DNA from 3 places in the Pseudarthrobacter sp. B907 genome. Region 3 is predicted to be linked to each of the others. Evidence: riboswitches for the same ligand, from Rfam matches in the RefSeq annotation. Region 3 holds a riboswitch; each other region holds the start of a gene.
The links. A riboswitch is a leader RNA that binds a small molecule or an ion and turns the genes downstream of it on or off. The one in region 3 is predicted to bind thiamine pyrophosphate.
Positions count from the first base shown of each region.

Region 1 (3,273 bases), on a different contig from region 3:
CTGCAAAGAAGCTGTTTCCTGGCCTCGATGCGGAGTCTTTCCTGACACCCGGACTCACAACTGTTCAGTCAGCGCCCAGTTCGGCGGCCATGTCCAGGACGCGAGGGCCCGCGGCGGCAGCCGCAGACCCTCGCATTTCTAAGGGTTGAGGCGGACGGGTTCGGGCAGGTAAACCTTGCCGCCCGATTCGCGGAACTCTGCGCTCTTGGCATTCATACCCGCTATTACTTCCTGCTCGGATGCGCCACCGAACTGGTCGCGGATATCCTGGCTGATCTGCATGGAACAGAACTTCGGCCCGCACATGGAACAGAAGTGCGCCGTCTTCGCAGGCTCGGCTGGCAGGGTCTCGTCATGGAATGCCTCCGCCGTGTCCGGGTCAAGGGACAGCGCGAACTGATCACGCCAGCGGAACTCGAACCGGGCCTTCGAGAGGGCGTCGTCGCGTTCGTGAGCTCCGGGGTGGCCCTTGGCGAGGTCGGCGGCGTGCGCTGCGATCTTATAGGTGATCACACCGGTCTTGACGTCGTCTTTGTTCGGCAGCCCTAGATGTTCCTTGGGGGTGACGTAGCAGAGCATGGCGGTGCCGTAGCGGGCGATCTCGGTGGCACCGATGGCCGAGGTGATGTGATCATAGCCAGGTGCAATGTCCGTGACCAGCGGGCCAAGGGTGTAGAAAGGGGCCCCGTCGCAAAGCTCCTGCTGGCGTTCGACGTTTTCCCGTACGAGGTGGAACGGGATGTGTCCGGGGCCTTCGACCATAACTTGGACGTCGTACTTCCAGGCCCGCTTGGTCAGTTCGGCGAGGGTGTCCAGTTCGGCGAACTGGGCGGCGTCATTGGCATCGGCCGTGGCGCCTGGGCGCAGGCCGTCACCGAGGGAGAAGGCGACGTCGTATTTGGCGAAGATTTCGCAGAGTTCGTCGAAGTGGGTGTACAGGAAGTTCTCCTGGTGATGTGCCAGGCACCAGCCGGCCATGATGGACCCGCCGCGTGAGACGATGCCGGTGACCCGGTTGGCGGTGAGGGGAACGTAGCGCAGCAGCACGCCGGCGTGGACGGTCATGTAATCCACGCCCTGCTCGCACTGCTCGATCACGGTGTCCCGGTAGATCTCCCACGTCAGCTCGTTGGCCTCGCCGTTGACTTTCTCCAGCGCCTGGTAGATCGGCACCGTGCCGATCGGGACGGGTGAGTTGCGGATGATCCACTCGCGGGTGGTGTGGATGTCATCGCCAGTGGAGAGGTCCATCACCGTGTCGGCGCCCCACTGTGCCGCCCACTGCAGTTTGTCCACCTCCTCGGCAATGGAACTGGTGACCGCGGAGTTGCCGATGTTGGCGTTGATCTTCACCAGGAATGCCTTGCCGATGATCATGGGCTCGGATTCCGGGTGGTTAATGTTGTTCGGAATGATTGCACGCCCGGCCGCTACGAACGGCGGACTTGCCGTCATCGAGCAGGTTCCGTTCCCGGCCACCGTAAGGCTCGGTATCGCCCCGGGATTCAATCCATTCGGACCGGAAAGGCTCCAGGCCGATCACCGAATCACTCCCAGGCCCAGCTGTCCGGTAGACAGTGAAAGGTGGATTCTTCACCCCGTTCGGCGAATCCTCCAAAGCGATCTCCGTGACAGGGACCCTAATGCCGTGTTCTGTGTCATGGGCATACGCGAGCGAATGCGAATTCATAGCGTTCATCGGTGATTTCCTACTTCCTTCGCCGGCATGACCCGGACAGGTTCAACGGTCACGGACTGCGCCAGCCCGATCTCAGCCCCTGCATCAGGGCACCCGTGTGGATATGACCAAGCTTACAGAGACCGCAACCACGGGAAAATCTGCTGGATGCCCGAGTTCATGCGCAAGCCATGGACCGATGACTGCAGGGCTGCCGAGGGCGCGCCGGTCCGGACGCCGGCGTAAGCAGCTGTTCCCGACGGCTGTCCGACATGATGACAGCGCCCACGTCCCGTGGGTTTTTCGTTGGCAACTACGCCGGTCTGGCCCCCATCGGCGCGTCGTTCGCCTCGCTCTCAACCCACCGAGCAACCGCTTCCCGCGGCTGCCTGACCCAAAAGAAACAACGCGACTGTCTCCCATCCTTGACACACCTCACCGTGTGCCAGGGCGGGGTCGGCACCATGGTCGGACGGAAAGGGCCGGGTGCCGTGTACGGCATCCGGCCCTCCGACTGGCTGGATTAGCCGCCGATGATTCCGGCGTTCTGATCCGTGGTGTTCTGGATGGTGCTGGCCACACCGGCGTTAGCGCCCAGGTTCAGGCCCAGGTCCGCCGCCGAAGCGAAGGAACCACGGTCGGTTCCGGTGGTGCTGTTCTCATCCGTAGTGTTCTTGCTGGTGCTGGCCACACCGGCGTTAGCGCCCAGGTTCAGGCCCAGGTCCGCCGCCGAAGCGAAGGAACCACGGTCGGTTCCGGTGGTGCTGTTCTCATCCGTAGTGTTCTTGCTGGTGCTGGCCACACCGGCGTTAGCGCCCAGGTTCAGGCCCAGGTCCGTCGCCGAGGCGAAGGAACCACGGTCAGTTCCGGTGGTGCTGTTCTCATCCGTGGTGTTCTGGATGGTGCTGGCCACACCGGCGTTAGCGCCCAGGGTCAGGCCAAGGTTCGACGCCGAAGCGAACGCACCACGGTCGGTTCCGGTAGTTCCGGTGTTCCGGGTGGTAGCGTTGTCCTGGATCGTGCTCGCCACACCGGCGTTAGCGCCCAGGTTCAGGCTCAGGTTCGACGCCGAAGCGAACGAACCACGGTCGGTGTCGGTATTTTTGGTGTTCCGGGTGTTTGTGTTGTCCTGGATTGTGCTGGCCACACCGGCGTTGGCGCCCAGGTTCCGGCCAAGGTTCGACGCCGAAGCGAACGAACCACGGTCGGTTCCGGTAGTTCCGGTGTTCCGGGTGGTGGCGTTGTCCTGGATCGTGCTCGCCACACCGGCGTTCGCACCCAGGTTCAAGTTGGAGGCCACGGATCCACGCTCGGTCCCGCTAGTTCCGGTGTTCCGGGTCGTGGTGTTGTTCTGGATCGTGCTCGCCACACCGGCGTTAGCACCCAGGTTCAAGTTGGAGGCCACGGATCCACGCTCGGTCCCGCTAGTTCCGGTGTTCCGGGTCGTGGTGTTGTTCTGGATCGTGCTCGCCACACCGGCGTTAGCACCCAGGTTCAAGTTGGAGGCCACGGATCCACGCTCGGTCCCGCTAGTTCCGGTGTTCCGGGTCGTGGTGTTGTTCTGGATCGTGCTCGCCACACCGGCGTTAGCGCCC
Region 1 covers NZ_JBEEQE010000007.1:19,466-22,738, forward strand. Annotated here, with positions in the region: partial or broken gene thiC (phosphomethylpyrimidine synthase ThiC) at 139-1,699, opposite strand; TPP riboswitch at 1,697-1,806, opposite strand; gene ABLI39_RS07855 (hypothetical protein) at 2,202-3,273, opposite strand, start outside.
Region 1: another riboswitch for thiamine pyrophosphate. It lies ahead of thiC (phosphomethylpyrimidine synthase ThiC); the one in region 3 lies ahead of thiO (glycine oxidase ThiO).

Region 2 (3,273 bases), on a different contig from region 3:
CCGCCTGGTCGGTGTCGCGGCGCCACGGTTACCGCCACACCGCCGGCCGTAAGAAGGAAAGAAGCTCATGTCTGAACGCACCATCTCGGAGACCAGGACCAGCGCCTCCGAACACAACCACGAACCACATCTCGCCCGTGCCCTGGGGAACCGCCATATCCAGTTGCTCGCCATCGGCGGCGCAATCGGCACCGGCCTGTTCATGGGGTCGGGTAAAACTATCTCCCTCGCCGGACCGTCCGTGATTTTCGTCTACATGATCATTGGTTCCATGTTGTTCTTCGTCATGCGGGCCATGGGCGAGATCCTGCTTTCGAACCTGAACTACAAGTCATTCAGCGACTTTGCCGGCGACCTTCTCGGTCCGTGGGCAAGCTTTTTCACCGGCTGGTCCTACTGGTTCTTCTGGGTGGTCACCGGAGTGGCCGACATCGTGGCTATTGCCGGTTACGTCGACAAGCTCGCGCCTGGCACCCCGCTCTGGATCCCGGCCCTGATCACACCCCTGGTCCTGATCCTGCTGAACGTGCCCGGCGTAAAAGCGTTTGGTGAAACGGAATTCTGGTTCGCCATCATCAAGGTGGTCGCGATCATCGCGTTGATAGCGACGGGCGTTGTCATGATCGCCACGCATTTCACGTCGCCCAGCGGCGCTGTGGCGAACCTGGCCAACATGTGGAACGACGGCGGGATGTTCCCGCACGGCGCATTCGGCTTTATCCTCGGCTTCCAGATCGCCATTTTCGCCTTCGCGGGCATCGAACTTGTGGGCACCGCGGCCGCGGAAACCAAGAGCCCGGAAAAGAACCTCCCGCGGGCCATCAACTCCATCCCCATCCGGGTATTGCTGTTCTATGTGGGCGCCCTCGTGGTCATCATGGCCGTCAACCCCTGGCGCAGCATCGATCCGGCCAGCAGCCCGTTCATCGGCATGTTTACCTTGGCCGGGCTGGGCATCGCCGCGGTGGTGGTCAACCTTGTGGTCCTGACCTCCGCGGCCTCCAGCGCCAACTCCGGGATCTACTCCACCTCCCGCATGGTCTACGGCCTCGCCCAGGACGGCAACGCGCCGAAGGTATTCGGGAAGCTGAGCGTCCGCAAGGTCCCGCAGAACGCCCTGCTGTTCTCCTGCATCTTCCTGCTGGCCGGATTGGTCCTGCTCTATGCCGGCGATTCCGTTATTGGCGCCTTTACGATCGTCACGTCCGTGGCCTCCGTCCTGACGATGTTCGTTTGGTCCATGATCCTCGTCAGCTACATCGTGTTCCGCCGGCGCCGCCCGGCCCTGCACGCCGCCTCAACGTTCAAGATGCCCGGCTCCGCCTTCATGCCCTATGTGGTGCTGACATTCTTCGGCTTCATGCTCGTGGCACTGGCCCAGGCAGATGACACCAGGATGGCTCTCGTGGTGGCACCTGCTTGGTTTCTTCTGCTCGGCGCAGCCTGGTACCTCAACCGCAAGGCGCCGCTACAGCAAGCCCGGATCGAGGAATGGAAAGCTTTGTCCATCTCCGAATAGGCGAACGTTGCCCGCTGGCCGGGTAAGTTCATCAACAAACTCGACGCATCCTCCGTCGGGCCACGACGGAAGCTCCCACACAGAGACCTCGACAACTTCGGCAGAGCCAATAGTGCCCGTCAGCCTGCGCCGCGCCGCCGCCAGCCGGCGGATCGCATGCGGGGCACCGTCGTTACCGGTCCAAGGGATTTTCCACCTCCGGCGAAGCTTCTGTAGGATCGATCACATCCACACGGGTGCCCTTGCAGGGGCTGAGATCGGGCTGATGCAGTCTGCGACCGTTGAACCTGTCCGGGTCATGCCGGCGAAGGAAGTAGGAAACCACCGATGAGCTCCATGAATTCGCATTCCCTCGCGTACGCCCGCGACCCGGAACACGGCATTAGCGTCCCTGTCACGGCGATCGCCTTGGAGGACTCCCCGAACGGGGTGAAGAATCCACCGTTCACGGTGTACCGCACCGCCGGTCCGGGCAGTGACCCGGTGGTCGGGCTGGAGCCTTTCCGGTCTGCATGGATAGAAGCCCGGGGCGATACCGAGCCCTACGGCGGCCGGGAACGGAACCTGCTCGACGACGGGAAGTCCGCAGTGCGCCGGGGTGCCGCTTCTGCTGAATGGAAGGGTGCGCAGCCGGTGCCCCGCCGCGCCCTCGAGGGTAAGACCGTCACCCAGATGCACTACGCCCGCCAGGGCGTGATCACCCCCGAGATGCGGTTCGTCGCCGTGCGGGAAAACTGTGACGTCGAGCTGGTCCGCGCCGAGGTCGCTGCCGGGCGGGCCATCCTCCCCAACAACATCAACCACCCCGAATCTGAGCCGATGATCATCGGCAAGGCCTTCCTGGTGAAGATCAACGCCAACATCGGCAACTCGGCCGTGACCAGCTCCATTGCCGAGGAAGTGGACAAACTGCAGTGGGCGGCCCAGTGGGGAGCCGACACGGTGATGGACCTCTCCACCGGGGATGACATCCACACCACCCGCGAATGGATCATCCGCAACTCACCCGTACCGATCGGCACCGTGCCGATCTATCAGGCGCTGGAGAAAGTCAATGGTGAGGCCAATGACCTGACCTGGGAGATCTACCGGGACACCGTGATCGAGCAGTGCGAGCAGGGCGTCGACTACATGACCGTCCACGCCGGGGTGCTGCTGCGCTACGTGCCGCTGACCGCCAACCGGGTTACCGGGATCGTTTCCCGCGGAGGGTCGATCATGGCCGGCTGGTGCCTGGCCCACCACCAGGAGAACTTCCTTTACACGCACTTCGATGAACTCTGCGAGATCTTCGCCAAGTACGACGTCGCGTTCTCCCTCGGTGACGGCCTGCGGCCAGGCGCGACGGCCGATGCCAACGACGCCGCCCAGTTCGCCGAACTTGACACCCTCGCCGAACTTACCAAGCGTGCTTGGAAGTACGACGTGCAAGTCATGGTCGAAGGCCCCGGGCACATCCCCTTCCACCTCGTCCGCGAAAACGTCGAACGCCAGCAGGAACTCTGCGACGGCGCCCCCTTCTACACTCTGGGGCCGCTGGTGACCGACATCGCACCGGGCTATGACCACATCACCTCTGCCATCGGCGCCACCGAGATCGCCCGCTACGGCACCGCTATGCTCTGCTACGTCACGCCCAAGGAACACCTCGGGCTGCCGAACAAGGACGACGTCAAGACCGGAGTCATCACCTACAAGATCGCCGCCCACGCAGCCGACCTCGCCAAAGGCCACCCCGGCGCCCACGAACGCGA
Region 2 covers NZ_JBEEQE010000002.1:161,711-164,983, forward strand. Annotated here, with positions in the region: gene ABLI39_RS02310 (amino acid permease) at 68-1,519, shown strand; TPP riboswitch at 1,742-1,849, shown strand; gene thiC (phosphomethylpyrimidine synthase ThiC) at 1,847-3,273, shown strand, end outside.
Region 2: another riboswitch for thiamine pyrophosphate. It lies ahead of thiC (phosphomethylpyrimidine synthase ThiC); the one in region 3 lies ahead of thiO (glycine oxidase ThiO).

Region 3 (3,273 bases):
TGGTGCGCAGTGCGTTGAGCGACTGGGCCAGTTGGTTCTGCTGCTGGCGCACGCTTGGGGTCAGGCGATGATGAGACACGAAAATCAGGTTAGCCCGATTTTGGCCATTAGTCTTGGAGCATGAGCACTTCCCCGGCCAGCCCCGTCCGCGACCAGCATTTTCTCCGGGAGCTGCTGGGCGTGATGGCCTACGGGGAGCTCTCGGCCTTCGAACGGCTGTCCTCCGACGCCCGGTACTCGCCCACGCTGCGGGACCGCGCCGTGCTGGGGAGCCTTGCCCTCACCGAGTTCCAGCACTACGAGCTCGTCTGCGCGAAACTGGCGGAGCTCGGCGTCGACGCGGAGGAGGCCATGCTGCCGTTCCAGCCGTCCGTGGACCAGTTCCATGAGCGCACCCGCCCCTCCGACTGGTACGAGTCGCTGATGAAGGCCTACGTGATCGACACGGTGTCCGCGGACTTCTACCGCCTGATTTCCGGCTACGTCGACGCCGGCACGGCCGCCCTGATCGAGCAGGTCCAGTCAGCCGAGGGTGCGACGGCGGTGCTGGGCGAACGGCTCAAGGCGGCGCTCGCGGATGATCCCCGGCTGGCTTCCCGGCTGGCCCTGTGGGCGCGGCGCCTGCTGGGCGAGGCGCTCACCCAGGCCCAGCGCGTCAGTGTGGACCGCGCCCTCCTGCGCGGTCTGGCCGGCGTGGACGAGGCCGGGGCAGGGGAACTGGTCCGCTCCCTGACTGCCGAGCTCGCCGCCGCCCACTCCCGCCGGATGTCCCAGCTGGGGCTCGCGGGTTAGCTGGACGCGGCGTCGGCATCCGCCCCCGCGTCGAGCGAAGCAAGCAGCGCGCGTGCCGCCCCGGCGGGATCGTCGGCCTCGGTGATCGCCCGGACCACCACGACCCGGCGGGCGCCCGCCTCCACCACCTGCTCCACGTTGCCCAGATCGATGCCTCCGATCGCAAACCACGGCACCACCCCGGCGACCCGGCCGCCGTCGCCGGCCTCGGCCCGTTCAATCGCCGCCGCGGCGTAGCGCACCAGGTCCAGCCCGACGGCGGCGCGGCCCGGCTTGGTGGGGGTCGCCCAGACCGGACCCACGCAGAAGTAGTCCAGCCCGCTCCGGCCCGGGGCCGCGGCGATGGCCGCGTCGACCTGCTCCGGGGTGTGCGTGGACATGCCGATCACGGTGCCCTTGCCCAGGAAATCACGGGCCGCGGCGAAGGGAATGTCCTTCTGGCCGATATGGAAGACCGGCGCCCCGGCGAGCAAGGCGAGGTCGGCGCGGTCGTTCACGGCCCAGAGCCGGCCGTGCCGCTGCGCCACGGAGTGCAGGACCTCCAGGAGCTCGAGCTCCTCGGCCGCCTCCAACGACTTGTCCCGCAATTGGATGATGTCCACCCCGCCGGCGAAGGCGGCGTCGACGAAGTCCTCGAAGTCGCCGCGGCCCTTCCGGGCATCGGTGCACAGGTACAGGCGGGCGGTGGTGTGGACTTGGCTCATGTTCCAAGCCTAGTTCCTCTAAACTGGGCGCATACCGCGGGAGCCCGCGTAGGCCGCCACACGGCCGCCGGGCTGAGAGGGCGTCAGAGCCGACCGCTTGACCTGATCCGGCTAGTACCGGCGTAGGGAAGGAAACCTATGGACGCACCAGTCCCGCCATTGGCCGCCCCGACGGACCCCTCAGCACACCGGTACGACGTCGCCGTGATCGGCGGCGGGGTGGTCGGCCACGGGATCGCCTGGGAAGCGCTCCAGTCGGGCCGTTCCGTGGCGCTGATCGACGACGCTCCCGGCAGCGGGGCCAGCTGGGCCGCCGCCGGCATGCTGGCCCCCGTCAGCGAACTCCACTACCAGGAGGAAGCGCTCCTCGCGCTCATGCTGGAGGCCGCCCGGCTGTGGCCGGGCTTCGCCGCCGGCCTCGACGGGGCCCTGGACGGCGGTACCGGGTCCGGCCCGGAAGGGGCGGGCGGCACCGGGTATCTCACGACGCCGACCCTCGCCGTCGGCGCGGATGCGGCGGACCGCCGGGCACTCGCGGACCTGCGGGCCGTGCAGCAGGCCTGCGGCCTCGCCGTGGAGCCGCTGACCGTGCGTGAGGCGCGGGCCCGCGAGCCGCTGCTCAGCCCCGGCATCTCCTGCGCCCTCGACATACCCGCCGACCACCAGGTGGACCCACGCCGGCTGCTGGCCAGGATCGGAGCGCTGCTGCGCGCGGACGGCCGGTTCGCGGCCGTGCCCCGCCGCGCCGCCGGGCTGCTCTGGGACGGCGGCCGCGTTGCCGGCGCCAGCCTCGAGGGCGGCGGCGAGATCCGCGCCGACGAGACCGTCGTGGCCAACGGCCTCGGGGCGGCGGACCTGCAGGGCCTGCCCGGGGGACTCGCCCTGCCGCTGCGCCCGGTCTACGGGGACATCCTCCGGCTCCGTGTGCCGCCACAGCTCCGGCCGCTGCTGCGCTCCACCGTGCGGGGACTGGTCCGGGGGGTGCCGGTGTACATCGTCCCGCGGGAGGACGGCACGGTCGTGATCGGAGCGACCCAGCGCGAGGATGCGCCCACGGAGTCCGGCGCGGTGTCCGCCGGCGGCGTCTACCAGCTGCTCCGCGACGCCCAGCAGCTGCTCCCCGCCGTCGCCGAACTCGAACTGCTCGAGGCCACGGCACGGGCACGGCCGGGAACGCCGGACAATGCCCCGCTCCTGGGGCGCGTTCGCCGCCCTGGCTCCGGCGGCGACGTCGAGGGGCTGATCATCGCCACCGGCTTCTTCCGGCACGGCGTCCTGCTGACCCCGGTGGCCGCCGCGGTCTGCCGGGAGCTGCTGGACGGCCCGCCGGACCCGCGCTGGGCCGGGTTCCGCCCGGACCGCTTCTCCGCCCGCCGGGAATCAGCACAGGACTTTTCACCGAACGACAGGACAACAGCATGAACATCAGGCTCAACGGGGCACAGCACACCCTCGCCGACGGCGCCACGGTCAGCGCCCTGGTCAGCGTCGTCACCGGCCGGCCGCTGGCCGCCGACGGCCAGGCCACGGACGGCCGGAAGCTCGGCGTCGCCGTCGCCCGCAACGCCGAGGTGGTACCGCGCAGCCGCTGGCACGCGACGGCGCTCGCCGAGGGCGACGACGTCGAGCTCGTCACGGCAGTCCAGGGAGGATGAACACCATGGGAGAAACAGCACCGACCGCAACGCGGCAGACACGCCGGGATCCGCTGACGATCGACGGGGTGGAACTGGGCTCGCGGCTGATCATGGGGACCGGCGGCGCGCCGAGCCTGGAC
Region 3 covers NZ_JBEEQE010000003.1:54,507-57,779, forward strand. Annotated here, with positions in the region: gene ABLI39_RS03290 (RNB domain-containing ribonuclease) at 1-79, opposite strand, end outside; gene ABLI39_RS03295 (ferritin-like fold-containing protein) at 121-792, shown strand; gene thiE (thiamine phosphate synthase) at 789-1,496, opposite strand; TPP riboswitch at 1,523-1,643, shown strand; gene thiO (glycine oxidase ThiO) at 1,635-2,918, shown strand; gene thiS (sulfur carrier protein ThiS) at 2,915-3,151, shown strand; gene ABLI39_RS03315 (thiazole synthase) at 3,157-3,273, shown strand, end outside.